One region of the Pseudoduganella sp. R-32 genome, then DNA from elsewhere that is predicted to be linked to it. Evidence: riboswitches for the same ligand, from Rfam matches in the RefSeq annotation. Region 1 holds a riboswitch; each other region holds the start of a gene.
The links. Region 1 has a riboswitch for cobalamin ahead of ACN9MU_RS01760 (TonB-dependent receptor). Riboswitches for the same ligand answer to the same signal wherever they lie in the genome.
Positions count from the first base shown of each region.

Region 2: another riboswitch for cobalamin. It lies ahead of ACN9MU_RS10635 (TonB-dependent receptor); the one in region 1 lies ahead of ACN9MU_RS01760 (TonB-dependent receptor).
Region 3: another riboswitch for cobalamin. It lies ahead of ACN9MU_RS31085 (TonB-dependent receptor domain-containing protein); the one in region 1 lies ahead of ACN9MU_RS01760 (TonB-dependent receptor).
Region 4: another riboswitch for cobalamin. It lies ahead of ACN9MU_RS29825 (cobaltochelatase subunit CobN); the one in region 1 lies ahead of ACN9MU_RS01760 (TonB-dependent receptor).

Region 1 is NZ_CP183987.1:380,349-383,531, forward strand. Features, by position in the region: gene cobJ (precorrin-3B C(17)-methyltransferase) at 1-345, shown strand, start outside; gene ACN9MU_RS01750 ((2Fe-2S) ferredoxin domain-containing protein) at 342-674, shown strand; gene bluB (5,6-dimethylbenzimidazole synthase) at 683-1,336, shown strand; cobalamin riboswitch at 1,339-1,565, shown strand; gene ACN9MU_RS01760 (TonB-dependent receptor) at 1,639-3,183, shown strand, end outside.
Region 2 is NZ_CP183987.1:2,319,591-2,322,773, forward strand. Features, by position in the region: gene ACN9MU_RS10630 (M1 family metallopeptidase) at 1-1,536, opposite strand, end outside; cobalamin riboswitch at 1,621-1,816, shown strand; gene ACN9MU_RS10635 (TonB-dependent receptor) at 1,889-3,183, shown strand, end outside.
Region 3 is NZ_CP183987.1:6,782,308-6,785,490, forward strand. Features, by position in the region: gene ACN9MU_RS31075 (adenosylcobinamide-GDP ribazoletransferase) at 1-585, shown strand, start outside; gene ACN9MU_RS31080 (histidine phosphatase family protein) at 576-1,115, shown strand; cobalamin riboswitch at 1,110-1,330, shown strand; gene ACN9MU_RS31085 (TonB-dependent receptor domain-containing protein) at 1,400-3,183, shown strand, end outside.
Region 4 is NZ_CP183987.1:6,498,113-6,501,295, forward strand. Features, by position in the region: gene ACN9MU_RS29825 (cobaltochelatase subunit CobN) at 1-1,327, opposite strand, end outside; cobalamin riboswitch at 1,368-1,584, opposite strand; gene ACN9MU_RS29830 (hypothetical protein) at 1,735-2,040, shown strand; gene ACN9MU_RS29835 (YkgJ family cysteine cluster protein) at 2,080-2,322, shown strand; gene ACN9MU_RS29840 (YkgJ family cysteine cluster protein) at 2,337-2,597, shown strand; gene ACN9MU_RS29845 (hypothetical protein) at 2,602-3,183, opposite strand, start outside.

The DNA of each region.
Region 1 (3,183 bases):
ACCCTCGACAGCATGGCCGACGCCGACATCGGCATGCTCAGCACTGTCCTGATTGGCAACAGCAACACCTTCATGCGCAACGGCCTGATGGTAACGCCGCGCGGCTACGCCAACAAATACGACATGCAAGAGGGTGGCGCGACGCGCGAAGGTGAGCGTGCAGGCCGTTCCCTGTCGACAGGCCTGCTGGGATGGCTCGATACGCTGCGTGCCGAACACGAAGCCGGTGCAAGCATTGAAGAACTGGCTGCGCAGTACCGACTGCCCGCCGACTATATCCGCGCCACGCTCGACGAGCCGTGGGAAGGCGAGACCAGCACCGAAGCGGAAGGGAGCGAAGCATGAGCGACACCCCGGTAAAACCAAAGATCAGCAGCTACCACCGCCACCTGCTGATTTGCACCGGCCCGCGCTGCACTGCCGACGGCCAGTCGCAGGCCCTGTTCGACAGCCTGGGCGACAAGTTCAAGGCCGCGGGCTTGAACGAAGGCGAACTGCGCGTGAAGCGCAGCCGGGTAAGCTGCTTCGCGGCCTGCAAGGGCGGCCCGATCGTCTGCGTCCAGCCGGACGGCACCTGGTACTACAATGTCACTCCCGAGAACATGGACCGCATCATCGACCAACACCTGTGCAATGGACAGGCCGTTGAGGAAATCGTGTTCCATCAACAGTGAGAGTAGAAGTGCAAAGCAGTTTTGACCAGGCAGCGATTGATGCCGTTTATCGTGTAATTGCCGAACGGCGCGACGTGCGCCACTTCGTACCTGGTGCAATCGATGAAGACCTCCTCATGCGCCTGTTGGCAGCGGCCCACCACGCGCCAAGTGTCGGCCTGATGCAGCCCTGGCGCTTCATCCGCATCCAGAGCCCCGAGCTGCGCGAGCAGATGTATCGGCTGGTTGACGAGGAGCGCCGGGCCACCGGCGCCGCTCTCGGCGACCGCAACGAAGAGTTCATGCGGCTGAAGGTCGAAGGCATCCGCGACTGCGGCGAAGTGCTGGTGGCGGCCCTGATGGACCATCGCGAAAAGCACATCTTCGGCCGCCGTACATTGCCTGAAATGGACCTGGCCTCGGTCGCCTGCGCCATCCAGAACATGTGGCTGGCCGCCCGTGCGGAAGGCCTGGGCATGGGTTGGGTGTCGCTGTTCGACCCGCTCAAGCTGGCGGCCTTGCTGGGCATCCCCGCTGGCGGCAAGCCGGTCGCCATCATCTGCCTGGGCCACGTCGCCGGCTTTTATCCCAAGCCGATGCTGGAGCTCGAGGGATGGGCCATGCGCGGCAAACTGGCCGACCTGGTTTATACCGACCGGTGGCAGGATAACAACAGTGCATAGCGTATAATCGCCGCCGTTTGGTGCCTCGCGCGCGTTCAAGCGTGCAGTTAAACGGGAAACACATGGCCGTGCTGGTTCAGCCGGCAGGCCAGGGTGTGCTGCCCCCGCAACGGTAAGCAAGCATCGTTCTCCAACGAAGGCCGTCTACACAAGCCACTGTGCGCAAGCATGGGAAGGCAAGACGGTCCGCCTTGCCAGCCCGGATACCGGCCAGACAGGTGGTGCACGCATCGGGAAGATGCGCGCGCTGTTCGGTCGCGCTCACGGGGAGGTGGGCGGGATTGCCGATTCAAACATCCATAATGAAAAAGAAACTGATCCCCATGATCGCGGGGGCCTTGTGTGCTGTCGCGCAGGCACAAGAGCAAGAGACACCAGCCAGGGTGTACGTCGTTGGCCACCACTATGACAATGGCATTCGCACTTCCGACGCAGCCAGCGAAGGAACCATCACCTCAGCACTGATCGCCAACCGGCCTGCCTTGCGGCCCGGCGAGATCCTTGAATTCGTGCCGGGCATGATCGTCACCCAGCACAGCGGCGACGGCAAGGCGAACCAGTACTACCTGCGCGGCTTCAACCTGGACCACGGTACCGACTTCGCCACCTTCGTCGACGGCATGCCGGTCAATATGCGCACGCACGGCCACGGCCAGGGCTATACGGACCTGAATTTCCTGATTCCAGAACTGGTTGGCCGCATCCGCTACCGCAAAGGCCCCTATTACGCAGACGAAGGCGATTTTGCATCGGCCGGCGCCGCGCATATGGGCCTGTCCGATAAGCTGAACGAATATTTTGCATCGCTGACCGTCGGCGCGGATAACTATCGCCGCGGCGTAGTGGCGAATTCCACCGAGGTTGGCAACGGCAACCTGCTGTATGCACTCGATTTGGGCCACAACGACGGCCCTTGGCAGATGCCGGAAGCGTTCCACAAATCGACGGGTGTGCTGCGATACAGTTCGGGCAACAGCGCGGAGCGTTTCAGCATTACCGGCATGGCTTACAAGGCCGGCTGGCACGCGACCAGCCAGATCCCGCTGCGCGCGGTACAGGACGGACGGCTGGATGAATTCGGGGCAGCCGATCCGAGCGACGGCGGACGCACCGCGCGCTACAGCCTTTCCGCCGAATGGCGCAAGCGCGCGGGCGACACGCTGACGGAGGCGCACGCCTACCTGGTGCGCAACGATCTCTCGCTGTACAACGACGTCACCTATTTCCTCGACGATCCGGTCAACGGCGACCAGGTGCTGCAGACGGAACGCCGCAAGATGACGGGTTTCGACCTGACCCAAACCTGGTTCGGTCAACTCGGCCAACGCTCGATGGAGAACAACATCGGCGTGCAGGGGCGCTTCGACCGCATTGCGCCAGTCGGGCTGTACGCTACGACGCAGCAGCAGGTGCGGCATCCGATCGCCGAATCGCGCGTTACCGAGGCGAGTGTGGCCGCATGGTTCCAGAGCACTGTGCAGTGGACGGACTGGCTGCGCTCCATTGCCGGCGTGCGCTACGACAGCTACCGCTTTAATGTCGGCAGCTCCATCGCGGAGAACAGCGGGAAGGTGAATGATCACATTGCATCACCCAAGATCTCGCTTGTGCTCGGGCCCTGGAGCAAGACGGAGTTCTTTGTGAACTACGGCGAAGGCTTCCACAGCAACGATGCGCGCGGTACCACGGCACGCCTGTCGCCACGCGAACGCGAGCCTGTCGATCCTGTCACGCCGCTGGTGAAAACGCGCGGTGCGGAAGTCGGCGCCCGCAGCGAGTTCGTGACCGGCCTGCAAAGCTCGGTCGCACTGTGGCGCCTGCGTTCCGGGTCCGAACTGGTATTTTCC
Region 2 (3,183 bases), 1.9 Mb from region 1:
TTCCAGGTCGTGCATGACCAGGGTGGTGCGCGAATACACCGGGCCAATGCCTTGCAGGCGGGTATAGGCATTCTGGCCCAGCGGATCGGAGGGCTCGTCACGCGGCGTGCCCTGGCGTTCGAACTCGAAGCCCTTGATGGTGGGCGCAAATCCGATCGCGCGCAGGAACGGCGTCGTGAGGTAGGCCTTGCGGCCCGTATCGCGCAGCATGCGCTGGTTCCAGTACTCGTTCAGGCCTTCGTCCAGCATCGGCTCTTCGAACTCGTTGCTGGCGAGGATGCCGTAGAAGTAGCCATGGCCGAATTCGTGAATGGTGACGAAATCCAGCGCCGCCGATGCGAACGTGCCCGGCTTCAGGCCGGCAAAGTTGTCGACAGTGAAGAAGGTGGGGTACTCCATGCCGCCCGCTTCGCTGGCGTTATGCGGAGGAATGACCACAGTCACGGTTTTGTACGGATAGGGGCCGAGGGTCTTCGAGAAGTAGTCCAGCGAATCCTTGGTGGCCTGCAAGGCAGGCGCCGCGTTGGATGCGAATTCCGGCGGATAAAGCACGGTGATCTTCACTTGCGGGCTGCCGGGCCCGGTCCAGGTGCCGGTCAGCGGTGCCGCAGTGCGCTTGTCGGCGGTCCACGCGAAATCGTGCACGTCGCCCTGCACGAAATGGTGGGTCAGCTTGCCGTCCTTTTCCTGCGGGGCGCCCTGCAGTTCGCCGGTGGCTCCCACGGTATATTCCCTGGGGACGGTGAGCTTGACGTCATAGCTGCCAAAGTCCGCGTAATACTCGGATTCCGCGTGGTATTCATGCGCGTTCCAGCGCACCGCGGTGGCGCCCCGTTCGCCCGGCAGTTCCAGCACGGCGATCTTGGGGAACCATTGCGCCACCAGGTGGAAGCTGTCGAAGTAGCCGCTGCGCGCCATCACGCGCGGAAGCTGGTCGAAAAAGGCGATATCGAGCGTGGTGCTGGCGCCCGCTGCGACAGCCTGCGGCAGGTCAAGGCGCACCACGGTCTGGTCGGCCGCCGGGCCGCCGTCGGGATGCACGAAAGTCCACGGCACCTTGGCGCCGCCTTGCTGCACGCTGCGCAATTCCGTGTAGCCCCATTCTCCATCTTTGCTCAGGGCGCTGTTGCGAATGCCGCTGCCGGTTTTGCGCTCCTCGGTGTGGAAGGTGCTGTAGCCGTTCTGGAAGGCATTCAGGTACAGGTGCAGGTAGACGCTGCGCACCGGTTCGGCGCTGCGGTTGCGCCAGGTCAGGCGCTGCTTGCCGTCGATGGTGTGCTTGACCGGGTCCAGGCTGGCTTCGATCTGGTAGTCCACCACGCGGTCGGACAACGTGGCCTCCTGGCCGGTGCGGATGCCGCCCCAGGCGCCGGGAGCGCTGGGCTGCATGACGGCGGCCGCCTTGGCTGGCGCCAGTGCGATGCCGCTACCGGCTTCCGGCACGGTGGCGGACGTCGCGCCACCGGCCCACAGGCTGGCCTGGACCGCGACCCCGCCCAACAGGGCGGCCGCGGCCAAAAGGTGAGTGATGCGCATAAGACTCCATTAGGTTTTTTGCAACACCAAAATATAGCCCGGGTGGCGGCCGATTGCCAAACTTTTATGCCAACTTTAACCGGCGTATAATGGCGGCGCCTTGGTGCCCGCCTCCTGTTCATGGAGGCAGTTAAACGGGAAACGCAATGTGCTGCCCCCGCAACGGTACGCAAGCGCCGTCATTGAGACGGCAGGCCGCGCCAATTAGCCACTGCTGCTGCAGGAAGGTGGCCCGGTCAGTCTTGCCAGCCCGGATACCGGCCAGGGAGGTGGAAGCGCGCCCGCGCAGGGTTCGTCTTCTGTGGATTCCGGCTGCGGGGACGCAGGCGGATACTCTTTCTACTGATTTGCCATGACCTTCATCACTTCGCGCTGCGCCGTTGCCGCAGCGGTTGCCCTGTGCTTTGCCGCAGCGGCCCAAGCCCAATCGAACACCGTTGTCGTTTCCGGTTCCCGCTTCGCCAGCGATCCGTCGCTGCTGCCGATCGGCGCCACCACCATCACCGCGGCCGACATCCGCCGCGCCGGCGTGTCCGACGTCAACCAGGCGATCCGCAAGATCGGCGGCGTGTACGGCCGCCAGAGCCTGACCGGCAGCCCCGACTTCGGCCTCGACCTGCGCGGCTTCGGCACCAACAGCGACCAGAACGTGGTGATTGTGCTGGATGGCGTGCGCCTGAACGAAAACGAGCTGTCCAGCGCAACCCTGTCCACCATTCCGATCGACATGGTGGAGCGCATCGACATCATGCGCGGCGGCGCCAGCGTGCTGTATGGCGAAGGCGCCACCGGCGGCGTGATCCAGATCACCACCAAGCGCCCGCAAGCCGGCGAGCGCAGCGGCAATATGTTCACTGAGCTGGGCCAGTTTGACAGCGGCGAGGTGCGCGCCAGCGTGGCACAGGGCTTCGACGGCTTTGCCTTCGACGCGTCGGCCGGCCACCAGCGCTCCGACAACTACCGCGACAACAATGAATTCAAGCAGTCGCGCCTTGACGGCGGCGTGAAATTCAGCACCGGCGTGGGCAGCTTCTCGCTGCGTGCCGACATCGCGCGACAGGACCAGCGCTTCGCCGGCAGCCTGACGGAAGCGCAATTCAACGCCAATCCGCGCCAGACCCTGACCCCGAACGATTTCGGCAAGCTCGATAGCGACCGATATACCGCCGCCTGGGAGCACAAGGTAGGCGCCTTCGACCTGGCTGCGGAGCTGTCGCATCGCAAGAAGGAAGCGGAAGCCACTTACTTCAGTCCATGGGGCGTTTCCAGCTCCGCCTACGACACGAAGCAGACCCAGTTCTCGCCGCGCGTGCGCCACCTTGGCCAGTTCGACGGCATGCTGAATGAACTGGTCGCCGGCTTTGACTTCGGCCGCTGGAACCGCGTCACCACCGCGTCCTTCTCCGCCGCCGACGCCAGCCAGCGCAGCAAGGCTTTCTACCTGCGCGACGAAATGAAGTTCTCCGGCCCGCAGCAATTCCGCCTGGCCGCCGGCGTGCGCCGCGAACTGTTCGACAAGGATTCGATCGATCCAGTGCCATTCACCACCGCCACCTACAGCGTGAAGCAAGCCAACAACGCCTGGGAAGTGCAGGGCAGCATGCTTGCCGCGCCGGGCCTGACAGCGTGGGCCAAGATTGGCCAGAG
Region 3 (3,183 bases), 470 kb from region 1:
CTGCTTGCCGTGCTGCTTTCCACGGCCGCCGGCATCTATGCCACCGGAGCCTTCCACGAGGACGGTTTTGCCGATAGCTGCGATGGCCTGGGCGGCGGTCACACGCGCGAGCGCGTGCTGGAGATCATGAAGGATTCGCGCATCGGCGCGTATGGAGCCATCGGCATCGGCCTGATGCTGGCAACCAAGGTGGCGGCGCTGGCCAGCATGCCGAAGCTGGCGGTGCTTGGTGCCCTGCTGGCGGCCCATCCGCTGTCGCGCCTCATGGCCTGTTCGCTGATCTGGCGCATGGAGTATGCGCGCGCGGAGGGCAAGGCCAAGCCGCTGGCGCAGGAAATGCGCGGCGGCGAGTTCGCCATCGCGACGCTGACGGCCGCGCTGCCCGCGGCGGGCGCGCTGGTCGTGGGCTGGCTGCCGCCGGCTGCATTGGGCGCCGGCCTGGCCGGCATGCTGCTGGCGACGCTCTGGCTGGCGCGCAAGTTCCGGCAACGCCTGGGCGGCTATACTGGCGACTGCCTTGGCGCTGTCCAGCAATTGACCGAAGCCGTGTTCTACGTCGCGGCACTGGCCTGCATGTGGAACTGATCCTCGTCCGCCATCCGCAGCCCGATGTCGCGCCCGGCCTGTGCTACGGCAGCAGCGACATTCCGGCAGCAGCGGACGCCCTGGCCGCCGGCCACGCCGCCCTGGCGCCGCAACTGGCCAGCGCCCTCACCCGCGGCTACCGCCTGTACTCCAGCCCCCTGCGGCGCTGCACGGCCCTGGCCTCCCTGCTGGGCGCCTTCACGTCCGACCCGCGCCTGGTGGAAATGGATTTCGGCGCCTGGGAGCTGTGCAGCTGGCCCGACGTCGCGCGCGCCGAGGTCGATGCCTGGGCCGCCGACCTGCTCGATTACCGCCCTGGCGGCGGAGAAACCGTGCGCGAGGTGGCGCGCCGCGTGCAGTCCTTCCTCGATGAGTTGCAGCACGACGCCATTGTCGTCTGCCACGCCGGCACCATGCGCCTGATGGCGGCCATCGCCGCCGGTGAGCCCTTGCAGCAGGCGGCCGCCAGGCCAAACCACATCAAGTATTGCGGGATCCTTCGCTTGTCCTGGCCAGCCAAGTCCGTATAATGGCGGGGTTTTGGTGCCCGCAATCGAATTCTCGAATGCAGTTAAACGGGAAACACGGCGCTGTCCCTGACAGCCAACGTGTGCTGCCCCCGCAACGGTAAGCAAGTGCCGCCTTCAATGTGCGGCAGCGACCTCCCGGCCACTGTGCGCAAGCATGGGAAGGCCAGGCCGCCAGACTTGCCAGCCCGGATACCGGCCAGACCAGGTGGGAACGCGCCCTGCGCCCGTTCCTGTTCATGCCGGCTTACGGGGACGTGGGCCGGCGGCTCGTTACGAAAGTTGTCATGTCCTTTCCCCTTACCCGGCAAGCGGCCATCGCGTCGCTGGCACTGGCCGTTGCCGCACCTGCCGTCGAAGCACAAACCCAGGCTGCCGTACTGAATTCCGTGCTGATCACCGCCACCCGCACGCCGCAAGCAGCACGCGACATCATCAGCGACACGCTCAGCATCGGCCCAGAGGAAATCGCGCGCAGCGGCGCCGGCTCCATCACCGAACTGCTGCAGCGCCAGCGCGGCATCGAAGTGAGCCGCAACGGCGGACCGGGCACCAATGCCAGCGTGTTCCTGCGCGGCTCCAACGGCAACCAGGTCATCGTCCTGATCGACGGCGTACGCATCGGCTCCGCCAGCAGCGGCGCGGCCGCCTGGAATGCCATTCCGCTGTCCGCCGTCGACCATATCGAAGTCGTGTACGGCCCGTTGAGCACCCTGTACGGCGCCGATGCCATCGGCGGCGTGGTGCAGATCTTCACGAAGAATGGCCAGGGCAGCCCGGCGATCGATGCCGGCGTATTGGCAGGCACTTACGGCACCCGATCCGGCACCGCAGGCATTGCCGGCAGCGCCGGCGCCTTCAACTATGCCCTCAGCGCGGGCAAGGAACGCTCCGGCGGCTTCTCCGCCACGCTGCCGGCCAGCTCCAGCTACAACAGCGATGACGACGGCTACGACCGCAAGCACGCCAACGGCCAACTGGCCTGGCAGGTCGCGCCCGGCCACGAGCTGGGCGTGCAGTTCCTGCATAGCGACCAGGAAGCGGATTACGATAGCGGCACCAAGGTGCGCGCCTGGAGCACGCAGAAGCTCGACACCGCCGCGCTTTACTCGCGCAACCGCCTGAGCGACGCCTGGCAGATGACGACGCAAGCCGCGCAATCGCGCGACAAGTCCGGCAGCTTTGCCGCCACCGCCAGCCAGATCGATACCAAGCAGACCCAGTTCAGTTGGCAGAACGATATCGCGCTGGGCACCGACAGCCTGCAGCTGCTGGCCGAACACCGCAAGGAAGAAATCGAATCCAACACCGCCGCCCTGGTGCGTGAGCGCAGCACCACTTCCTGGGCCGCCAGCTACAACATGAAGCGCGGCGACCACCTGCTGGCCGCCGCCGCCCGCAACGACGACAGCTCGCAGTATGGTTCGAAGAGTACCGGCTCGCTGGGCTACGGCTACCGCATCACGCCGGGCCTGCGCGTCAACGCCAGCTACGGCACCAGCTTCCGCGCGCCGACGTTCAATGAGCTGTACTACCCCGGCTACGGCCTGCCGGCCAATCGCCCGGAAGAAGGCCGCAACCGCGAAATAGGCGTCCACTTCGAACAGGGCGGCACAGCGCTGGGCGCCGTGGCATACCGCAACAAGCTGACCGACCTGCTGGTGAACATCGCCCCTTGTCCGCTGCCCGGCTTCCGCCTTGGCTGCGCCTACAACGTCAACCAGGCCACGCTGGAAGGCATCTCCCTGTCGGCACGCCAGCAGCTGGGCAGCAATTTCACGCTGTCCGCGAGCGCCGACCTGCAGAACCCGCAGGACGACATCAGCGGCAAGCTGCTGGTGCGCCGCGCCAAGCGCCACGGCAACCTAGCGCTGGAATATACTGCGGGCAGCCTGAGTACCGGCGCCGAGTGGCAGCTTTCCGGCTACCGTTTCGACGATACGGCCAACCGCAACCGCCTGGGCGGCTACGGCTTGCTGAACCTGTATGCGGCCTGGGAATTCGACCGTTCCTGGACTGCCACCCTGCGCTGGAACAACGTGGCCGGCAAACACTATGAACTGGCGCGCAA
Region 4 (3,183 bases), 750 kb from region 1:
AGCCGGCGTCCTTCAGGGCGTGCAGCATGTCGAACAGCGAAGCCGGCACATCAAGGTTGTCGGCGCCGATGTTCTGGCGGCCCGGCGGGTGATTGTAGTACACCAGCGCCACGCGCTTGTCGCGGTTGGATTTGGCGCGCAAGGCCAGCCAGCGCTCGACGCGCGCAGCCAGGCGCTCCGCTTCCGCCGCCAGTACTACCGGCGGGCGATTCTCGATGCCGGTCAGCTTGTCGCGCTGCGGCTCGCCCAGTGCCGCCACCACGATGGGCTGGCCGATGCCCTGCAGCTCGGGTAGCGCCACGCGGTACTGCACCGAATCAGGCGGCAAGCCGTCCGGCGACAAGCGCCATTGCATGGCGGTGCGGTCGGACAGCCGGATCGCCTTGAACAGCGGGATATCGAGCTTCTTGAATGCCTCGCTGACGGCTTCGCGCCCTTCGGCGGCGCCCACCACAAAGTCCTGCAGCACCACCATGGCGGCCGGCACGGCAGGCGCAATCAGTTCCGGCAAGCGCTCAAGCGCCTCGCGCGAGGCGCCGCCCCAGCGCGGCAGCACCTGCACGCATTGCTGGCCAATGCGTTCGACTTGCTTGCAGACGGCATCGGGCACCGTGCCATCCATGTTCGACAGGTCCAGCACTACCACGGTAGGACGCGCCTGCAGGCCTAGCTGCGCCGCCCTGCCCCATGCCGCCGCGTCGTGCAGTTCGCGCTGGCCGGCGCGCAGGCGCAGCGTCGGTTCCGGCTGCGGCTCGGCCAGGGCGCGCGAGGGGTCGAGCAGGTGCGCAAGCAGCGCTGCCGTGTTGTCGCGGCCACCGGCCTGCCAGACCTGGCGCGCAGCCAGCCACTGGCCTGCCGCCGGTCGCGCCCTGGCTGCCTGCAGTGCCGCTTCCGGCGGCTGCTCGGTCGAGAGCTGGCGCAGCGTTTCAGGCGAAAAGCCCTGCAAGCTGCCCTGCCGTCCGCGCGACAGCAGGCTAAGCGTGGCCTCGCCATTCATGGCCAGCACGCTGGCCTGCGGGCGGGCATGGCGCGGCAAGAATTCCTTCAGGCGCCGGGCCGGGTCGCCGAACAGCGATACGGCCAGGATGCTGTCCGCCTGCGCCAGCCACTGGGCGGCTTGCTTGTCGTCGGCCGCCATCCATTGCGCGGGCGTGCGCAACACGATACGGTCCTGGGGATGGCCGGCCAGGTGGCGATGGGCCGCCTCGATGGCGACAGGCGCAGCGCGTTCGGTCACGATGGCAAACAGCACGGCGGCGTTGGCACGCGCGCAAGCGAACGCACATAGCAGGACCGTAATGGTCCGGGCAAAGGTAGTGGTAGGCACAGCAGGATTCCGAGCACGCAAAACCACACCCCGGGCTTCGCACAATCAAAAGTGACCGGCCGGTCTTCTGGCTCGCCTTCTTCCTCCGCTGGCCTGGCCTTCCCGTGCGATGCACAGTGGCGTTGGTCAGCTTCGTCCGGCTTACAGCAGCGGGGGCTGCGCCGGACTGGCGCAAGATGGCTATCCCGCGCGGCACCGGCTTCCCGTTTCACCTCCCGGCAGGCTTGCAGGAAGGCACCAATCACATAACGTGCGTCATTCTAACAGACTGCACTTGGCCAACAATCTAGCCAGAAGAGCAACGACTGTTGTTATAAAGATCCACTTCTTAGAAATGATTGGTAATTCGTGAGAATTAGGTATTTACTGCTAAGTACGCGTCAAAGAACGTGTCTGGGAGAGTAAAAATGCATAACAAGACAACATTACAAGTCCTGGCAGCCGCCTCCGGACTTGCGGATGAGCGCATCCAGGAACTCTGGGAAGGGGCCGATATGTATGCCCGTGCCCAGGCTGGGAATCCGGATTCGCCGCGCTACCAGCAAGTGCTGCATGAGCGCATGGCGGCCATGGTCGAACGTGAAGTGGCCAAGCGCCATGCCGCGGACGGCGAGCCCTGGGTGCTGGCTGACGCCCACCTGGGACAGATTGAAGTGTCGCTGTCCGACGCCCTCAAGGCCTTCGGCGGCCGCACGCACCACGTTATCCATTAGCAAGGCAAAGCCGCCCGCACGGCTGTGAACCGCACCCCGATCCCGTGCCGTCCACAATGCGGCGCCTGCTGTACGGCGCCCGCGATCTCCAGCCCGATTCCCGGCATGCCTGAAGGCAAACCGGCAGGCGTGCCCTGCATCCAGCTCGATTCACACATGCGCTGCAAGCTGTATGGCTTGCCCGAACGCCCCCTCGTGTGCGTGGAATTCAGGGCCGACGAAGCAGTGTGCGGCGAGTCGCGCGAGCAGGCCATGCGCTGGCTGGGTTGGCCGAAGCTGTAAAATACTGGCCCACCATGAGTTTCCAATGCCGCCCAGCCTGTGGCGCCTGCTGCACGGCGCCCTCGATTACGTCCCCGATTCCCGGAATGCCGAACGGCAAACCGGCCGGGGTGCGCTGCGTCCAATTGGGCGACGATAACCGTTGCAAGATCTTCGGCAAGCCGGAACGCCCGGCCTTCTGCGGCGGCCTGCAGCCTTCGGCCGAAATGTGCGGCGAGAGTCGGGAACAGGCGATGACGTGGCTCGCGGTGCTGGAACGCGAAACCTGTCCGTGAGCCGCTAGCGAACGTAGAGCGTTGCGAATGTCGAAGGAATTTCAGCCAGTTCCGCTTCCAGATATGGAACAGTCGCAATGCAAGTGACCCATTCCAGGAATCGATCTTCGCTGAAGTACGATCGAACCACGTCCAGCGTTGCCGTTCGGGCAGCCTCAGGGACAAGCGCCGCTACCGGCGGCGCGCCGCTGTCGTCTACAACCGTCAGCCGGGCCTCGAGACAATGACTCCATTCCCAACCGATGTATGGTCGGGCTTCCAGCGAAAATTCAGATGGCCACCGCATTGTGTCGTTCAGGATCCCATGCGCACCAACCAGCCAGACGACGACCTGCGCGCGCCAGTGCGGTGAGGGGATATCGAACACGGAACGCAGCCAAGGCTCGACTAAAGACTCAGGCAGATATTTCAGGCAGAAGAACATCGAAGCGGAGAAATCTCCACTGGCATCCCACCAGAGCCAGACACGGTTCGGGTTGTCGTTTGATTGACGCAGAATATTCCCGATAGCGATGTCGGTGCCGTTCCAGCACATGCCATCCATCATGCACCGTCCCAGGGTTAGCAGCACATCTTCCCGAAAGCC